2 regions of the Apilactobacillus sp. EABW-1NA genome follow, and region 1 is predicted to be linked to the other one. Evidence: riboswitches for the same ligand, from Rfam matches in the RefSeq annotation. Region 1 holds a riboswitch; the other holds the start of a gene.
The links. A riboswitch is a leader RNA that binds a small molecule or an ion and turns the genes downstream of it on or off. The one in region 1 is predicted to bind lysine.
Positions count from the first base shown of each region.

Region 2: it holds a riboswitch for lysine, as region 1 does, so the genes downstream of both, OEZ61_RS04255 (amino acid permease) here and lysA (diaminopimelate decarboxylase) in region 1, are expected to answer to the same signal.

Region 1 is NZ_JAPDKO010000011.1:22,347-25,907, forward strand. Features, by position in the region: gene OEZ61_RS04370 (aspartate kinase) at 1-989, opposite strand, end outside; lysine riboswitch at 1,169-1,353, shown strand; gene lysA (diaminopimelate decarboxylase) at 1,500-2,816, shown strand; gene dapD (2,3,4,5-tetrahydropyridine-2,6-dicarboxylate N-acetyltransferase) at 2,822-3,526, shown strand; gene OEZ61_RS04385 (N-acetyldiaminopimelate deacetylase) at 3,531-3,561, shown strand, end outside.
Region 2 is NZ_JAPDKO010000010.1:53,364-56,924, reverse strand. Features, by position in the region: gene OEZ61_RS04265 (alpha/beta hydrolase) at 72-881, opposite strand; gene OEZ61_RS04260 (GNAT family N-acetyltransferase) at 937-1,434, shown strand; lysine riboswitch at 1,474-1,652, shown strand; gene OEZ61_RS04255 (amino acid permease) at 1,758-3,215, shown strand; gene OEZ61_RS04250 (deoxynucleoside kinase) at 3,333-3,561, shown strand, end outside.

The DNA.
Region 1 (3,561 bases):
GTCAAAGTACCACCAATTTGCTTGTTCAATAGGTATGAGTGAAGGTACAAAGCTGAGAAACGATCATCGGCAGAAATCCCGGTGATGACGTGTGAATGCTTTACTTCGTCTTCTGGAACAATCAATGTTCCGGCGTCATCTGGTCGGTTAGTGTTTTTAACGTTGATTGTTACGTGACCCTTGATGGCGGGGATGATTGCTTCATCGTTAAAGACTGAGAAACCAGCGTAGGCCAGTTCTCTCATTTCACGATAACTCATCTTAGTGATTGGATATGGGTTATCCACTAGGTGTGGATTAATTGCGTAGATGGAGCTAACGTCTGTGAAGTTTTCGTATACATCAATATGTAGACCAGTAGCGACAATCGAACCAGTGATGTCTGAACCACCACGAGCAAATGTAGCGATGTTTCCTTCCTTGGTGTATCCAAAGAAACCAGGAAAAACTAATTTTTCATCGTCTGAATATTTGAAGTTTTCCAAATTGGTATAGGTCTCATCCAATAGGTTGGCTGCGTTTGGATTAATGTCGTCTAAGACGATTCCAGCATCCTTAGGATCTACGAAACGAGCCTTCATTCCACGACTGTTTAATACCGCAGCCATTAATTTGGCGTTCATTCTTTCACCGTTGGCTTTGAATGCAGCCATTAGGTACTCGTCGCTTTTGTAATCTTTCTTTGCTAGGTTGGTGAATGTGTCCTTAATTCCGGCAAATTCACCTTCATCAACGTCATATGCGTTCGCGATTTCAGCGTAACGACTAATGATTTCATCTAGAGTAGCTTGATAATCCTCTTTGTTGATTACTTGGGTTGCGTATTGAATTAATAGATCTGTGATTTTGACATCATCATCAAAGCGTTTACCAGGAGCGGAAACGACAACGACTTTACGTTGTTCATCTTCTGAAATGATGTTTATAACCTTGGCGTATTGTTCGCTATTGGCTAGTGAACTTCCACCAAATTTTACTAATTTGGACATGTAAATCAACTCGCAATCTTAAATTATTGATTTGTATTTTAACATTAAAAAATAATTAGACAAGTTATCATTTTTGAATTTTTTACGCAATTTAAGTCCCTCATATGGAAGTAAAAAAACATAAAAAAATAATTTCACAAAATCGCTTGACGTAATTCAACTATTAGAATATAGTTAAACGTAATCGAAGAGGTCGCAAGCGAGATTAGTAGATGAAGTCAGTCACTGCAATGACTATGAGCTTTATTGAAAGGTGAACTTGCCGAAGTTAATGATTTTTTGCAGAGATCATTTTCTGGGACGTGTGTGAAGAATGCATGGACTGTCACAAGAAAATATGTCTTGTGGAGCGCTTTCGACAATTGAATCCTAAAAATTAGAAATTGATTAATAAAAATTTTAAAGGTTCTTTTGGATAGTGTGCCCACTCATCCAAAAGAACCTTTTTTGTTTTCAATTTGTCGAGTTTAAAACGACCTAAAAATCATTCGATTAGAAAGGCTGTTTATTATGACAAATCAAATTACAGATAATGACATTAATGCAGATGGACATTTGCAGATAGATGGTTGCGATGCAGTTGAACTTGCTCACCAATTTGGAACTCCATTGATGGTTTACAACGTTTCAGCTATCCGCGATCAATTCCATCAGTTTAATAAGATTTTTGAACAAAACGATATTGATTACGAGATTTCATACGCTAGCAAGGCGTTTGCCAATACAGCGATGTATCAATTGGTGAACCAAGAGGGCGGACACATCGATGTTGTTTCCGGAGGTGAAATTGCAGTTGCTTTGCATGCCGGTTTCCCAGCCGAAAAGATGAGTTTCCACGGTAACAACAAGTCTTTAGAAGAATTAAGACTAGCGATTAAAAATCACGTTGGTGTCATCATGGTTGATAACTTCCATGAAATTGAACTAATCAACCAAGTGGTTGAAGAGTTGAATGAAACCACCAACGTCATCATGAGAATTACTCCAGGAATTACAGCTCATACTCATGAATTTATCCAAACTGGTCAGGTTGACAGCAAGTTTGGTTTTGATCTTGCATCAGGCCAGGTTGAAGAAGGGTTTGAACTACTACATAAGAACTCAAGAGTTCATGTATTAGGTTTTCATGCTCACATTGGTTCACAAATTTCATCACCAGATGGTTTCAATGCATTAGCAGTTAAGATGATGCAAATAGCTAACAAGTTCAACACAGAATACGACTTCACTACTAAAGTCTTGGACTTGGGTGGCGGATTTGGAATTCAATATGTTTCAACCGACGGCTACCTAGCTCCTGAAAAGTTTGTTGAAAGTATCATCAACACCATCAAGGAACAAGCCAGTCAATACAACCTACAAATTCCAGCTATCTGGATTGAACCAGGTCGAAGCATCGTCGGTTCAGCCGGTTTAACACTTTACACCGTTGGATCACAAAAGAGAGTTGACGGCATCAAGCCATACGTCGCAGTCGACGGTGGAATGGGTGATAACATCAGACCAATGTTATACGACGCTGAATACGAAGTTGTTTCAGCAAGCAACCCACGCGCCCAACCCGTTGAAGAGGTTCGTTTAGTTGGTAAGTACTGTGAATCAGGAGACGTTTTAATCAAGAACGCATCCGTACCTAGCCTAAACGCCGGAGACGTCGTTGCCGTCTTAGACACAGGGGCTTACGGATACTCAATGGCTTCCAACTACAACTTGAACCTAAAGCCAGCAATTGTCTTTGTGGAAAAGGGTAAGGCTCAATTAGTCACTAAGCGTCAATCATTTGAAAACTTATACGAACTAGATAATAACTTAGAATTAGGAGATTAATTATTATGGCAGAACTAAACGCACAAGAAATCATTAGCTATATTCAAAACGCAGAAAAGAAGACGCCAGTTAAGGCATATATTAATGGAAGAATTGCACAAATTGATTTTCCACAATCAGTAAAGGTATTCGGAAATGATCAAAGCGCAACTGTCTTTGGTGACTGGAAAGACATCGAACCAATCTTGAAGTCAGATTTAGTGACTGAATACGAATTGGAAAACGATGCTAGAAACTCAGCCGTACCACTATTAGACATCAAAAACGTTAACGCTCGTATCGAACCGGGTGCTACTATCAGAGACCAAGTTAAGATTGGTGACCGCGCGGTTATCATGATGGGTGCCGTTATCAACATCGGTTGTGAAATCGGTGAAGACACCATGATTGATATGGGAGTTGTCATGGGTGGTCGTGCCATCGTTGGAAAGCACAGTCATATTGGTGCCGGTGCAGTCCTAGCGGGTGTAATCGAACCAGCTTCAGCTACTCCAGTTCGCATTGACGACAACGTATTAATCGGTGCTAACGCCGTTGTAATCGAAGGAGTTCACGTTGGTGAAGGTGCAGTTGTTGCAGCCGGATCAATTGTTTTACACGACGTTGAACCAAACACATTAGTTGCCGGAAACCCAGCACGAAAAATTAAAGATATTGACGATCAAACCAAGGGAAAGACTCAATTAGAAGATGCACTAAGAAAGTTGTGATGATATGACCTTAGATTTAATTGCGGTGAGACGCC
Region 2 (3,561 bases), on a different contig from region 1:
ATAAAAGAACCCCTTAGGTTAGATTTCTCCAACTCAAGGGGTTCAGTTCATGATGAAATTCATCAGTTCTTTTATTTTGCCCAGATTTCATCTAACCAGGTAATGGCAAGGTCAAACCATTCGGCGACACGGGCGTTATTGGAATCTTCGTTCCAGGATGTAATATTATTGGCAAGTCCCATTCCGTGAGGACCGTGGTGGAAGATGTGTAATTCATTATCCACATTGTATTCGTTTAACTTAATGGAATACTTAAGCGCGTTTTCCACAGGAACGAATGGATCGTCGGCGGTGTGCCAGATAAATGTTGGCATGTTTTTAGCTGAAACGTGTTCGTCAGCCTTTACTTGTTGTTCATCTGATACCCAGTTTAAGATGCTTTCCTTATCCTTAGGGAAACCACAGGTTAAGTTAGTCACAGGGTAGCTTAGGATAACCGCATTTGGTTTCAAAATCTCTGCGTTATCCACACCGGCTAGTTTTTGCATCCAATCGGTGTGATAAAAGTCATTGTAGAGACTGCAGATATGACCACCAATGGAGAATCCGGCAATCACGATTCTACTTTCATCGATATTGAATTCGTTGGCGTGTTCTCGAATGTATTTGATGCTGTTGGCCAATTCCTCTAGTGGATTGGGCATTAGTGGCATTGCTTCTTGTTCGAATGTGTATCTTAGATAGAAACTTTGGTAACCGTTGGCACTGAAATTGAGTGCAAAGCTTTCTGCTTGGTGGAGTGAAATGTGAGTATAAGATCCACCGGGAACGACGATTACGGCAGGATATTTGTATTGATTAGTTTGCACATCTGCTGATTTAAGATATCCTTGAAGAAAAGCGTTTGAGTTTTGACGAATCGATTCTCTGATGATTCTCATGTAAGCACCTCTCAAATATGTTTTACATATATTTTAACGCAAGGAGATAATGATTGTGGATAAAAAGAATAATTCACCTGAAAAAGAAGTGGCAGTCACTGAGTTACGCACAGATGATTTTGCCGACTATTATGAAATGATGCGCGATGAACAACTAGCCAAAAAGACCGGCTTTGAGCCAGTTAACGATGAAAGAAAGGTGCATATGCTGTTCGAATCCGAAAATGATACCAATAAAACGTATGCAATTCGACTTATCAACGGTGGAAAACTAATCGGGATTATTAATATTTTTCCGGAAATTGGGGATAACTTTGAACCGGATTACGAAAATATCGAATTAGGTTACTTTATTAACACAAGTTATCAACAGCGTGGATACATGACCTATGCATTGGGTGAGGTTTTAAATTGTCTAAAAGCACCCGTAAAGGTGGTCGAAGCAACGGTTGAAGCCCGTAATTTACCTTCGCAAAAAGTTTTACACAGTTTAGGTTTTACACAGGTGGATGAATACGAAGACAACCTCGTTTTTGAAATGAAAGTAAAATAGTATTGTAATCGTAAAGACATTAATATATAATGTTGTAGAAATCTAAGAAGAGGCGCAGCTGACAAAAGTAGCCATCATGAGTCGATAGGGCGACAACGATTGATGGTGAAAGGGGATGTCTGCCGAAACGACCGATTCCTTATGAATCGAGTTTGTTGGGTTCTAGCTTAATAGGCTAGAGACTGTCGTGGTTAATTCCACGGAGTGCTTTGTGATCAATAATTAAAAGAAATTATTATGGTCTCTTCTTGTGTTTACAGGAAGAGACTTTTTTAGTTATTATCGGCACCTCTTAGAAATACTTATAGAGGGTGAAATACATCATGAGTGAAAACTCAAATAATCATGTAAAGAGAGGTTTAAAGACTAGACACGTTTCTATGATTGCCTTAGGTGGTTCAATCGGTACCGGTCTATTCGTTGCCTCTGGTTCAGTTATTAGCCAAGCGGGACCTGGTGGAGCATTAGTTGCTTACTTATTAATGGGACTAATGGTTTACTTTTTAATGACTAGTTTAGGTGAAATGGCAACCAACACACCTATCTCAGGTTCATTCGCGGCTTACGCAGGTAAGTACGTTGACCCAGCGCTTGGATTTGCCATGGGTTGGAACTACTGGTTCAACTGGGCAATTACCGTTGCCGTTGATATCTCAACTGCAGCTTTAGTAATGAAGTTCTGGTTACCACACATGCCAGGTTGGATTTTCAGTGCGATTACATTAGCACTAATCCTTTGTGTGAACGCATTATCAGTTAAGTCATTCGGTGAAACAGAATTCTGGATGTCATTGATTAAGGTTATTACAATCTTTATCTTCTTAGCTGTTGGTGTTTTAACCATTTTTGGTATCATGGGTGGCCACTACATTGGTTTATCTAACTTCACTTACAAGCAAGCGCCATTCGTTGGTGGTATTCCAATGATTTTAGCGGTATTCGTAGTCGCTGGTTTCTCATTCCAAGGAACTGAATTAGTTGGTATTACTGCTGGTGAATCAGATAACCCAAGAGAAGCCGTTCCACGTGCGATCAAGGATGTTTTCTGGAGAATTATCTTATTCTACATCCTAGCAATCTTCGTAATTGGTTCAATCATTCCTTACACTAGTCCTGATCTATTAGGTTCAAGTGCTACCGATGTTGCAATTAGTCCATTTACAATCGTATTCAAGCGTGCTGGTTTAGCAGCCGCTGCTTCTATTATGAACGCTGTTATCTTAACTTCAGTCATTTCATCAGCTAACTCAGGAATGTATGCTTCAACTAGAATGCTTTACTCAATGGCTCACCAAGGATTCGCTCCTAAGGCTATGGGTAAGACTAACCGTCGCGGTATTCCAGTTGGTGCCTTAACAGTTACTACTGTGATTGCATTACTTACTTTCATTACAAGTATCGAAGGTCCACAAATTTATCTATGGTTAGTTGCCGCTTCTGGTCTTACTGGTTTTATTGCTTGGGTCGGAATTGCACTATCACATTACCGTTTCAGAAGAGCCTTCATCAAGCAAGGTCATTCACTAGACGAATTGAAGTACCATGCTACTTGGTTCCCAATTGGACCAATCATTACTTTAATTCTATGTATCTTAGTTATTTGTGGTCAAAACGTAAACTCATTTGCTAACTGGGATTGGGAACAAATCGGAATTACTTACATCTCAGTACCACTTGTATTAATTCTATACATTGGTTACAAGATTAAGCACAAGACACATCTAATTCCTCTAGATAAGGTTGATGTATCTCCTTCTGATTTAAGAGATGAAGAAAAATAATATAATGAAGATGCCGTTTTAACGGCATCTTTTTTGTTTGCCATCAATTTCTTCATATTCAAAACGACTTGAATGTATTAAAATAGTATATTAGAAAACGAAATTAAGGAGATTATTATGATAGTACTTGCTGGAACCATTGGAGCCGGAAAAACCTCTTTAACTAAGATCCTATCTGCTCATCTTGATTCAACTGGGTATTACGAATCAGTGGACGATAACGAAATTCTTCCATTGTTTTACAAGGATCCTAAGAAGTATGCATTCTTATTACAAATTTACTTCTTAAATACACGTCTAAACAATATTGAAAAGGCCCACAACGAAAAGTTAAGTGTTATGGACC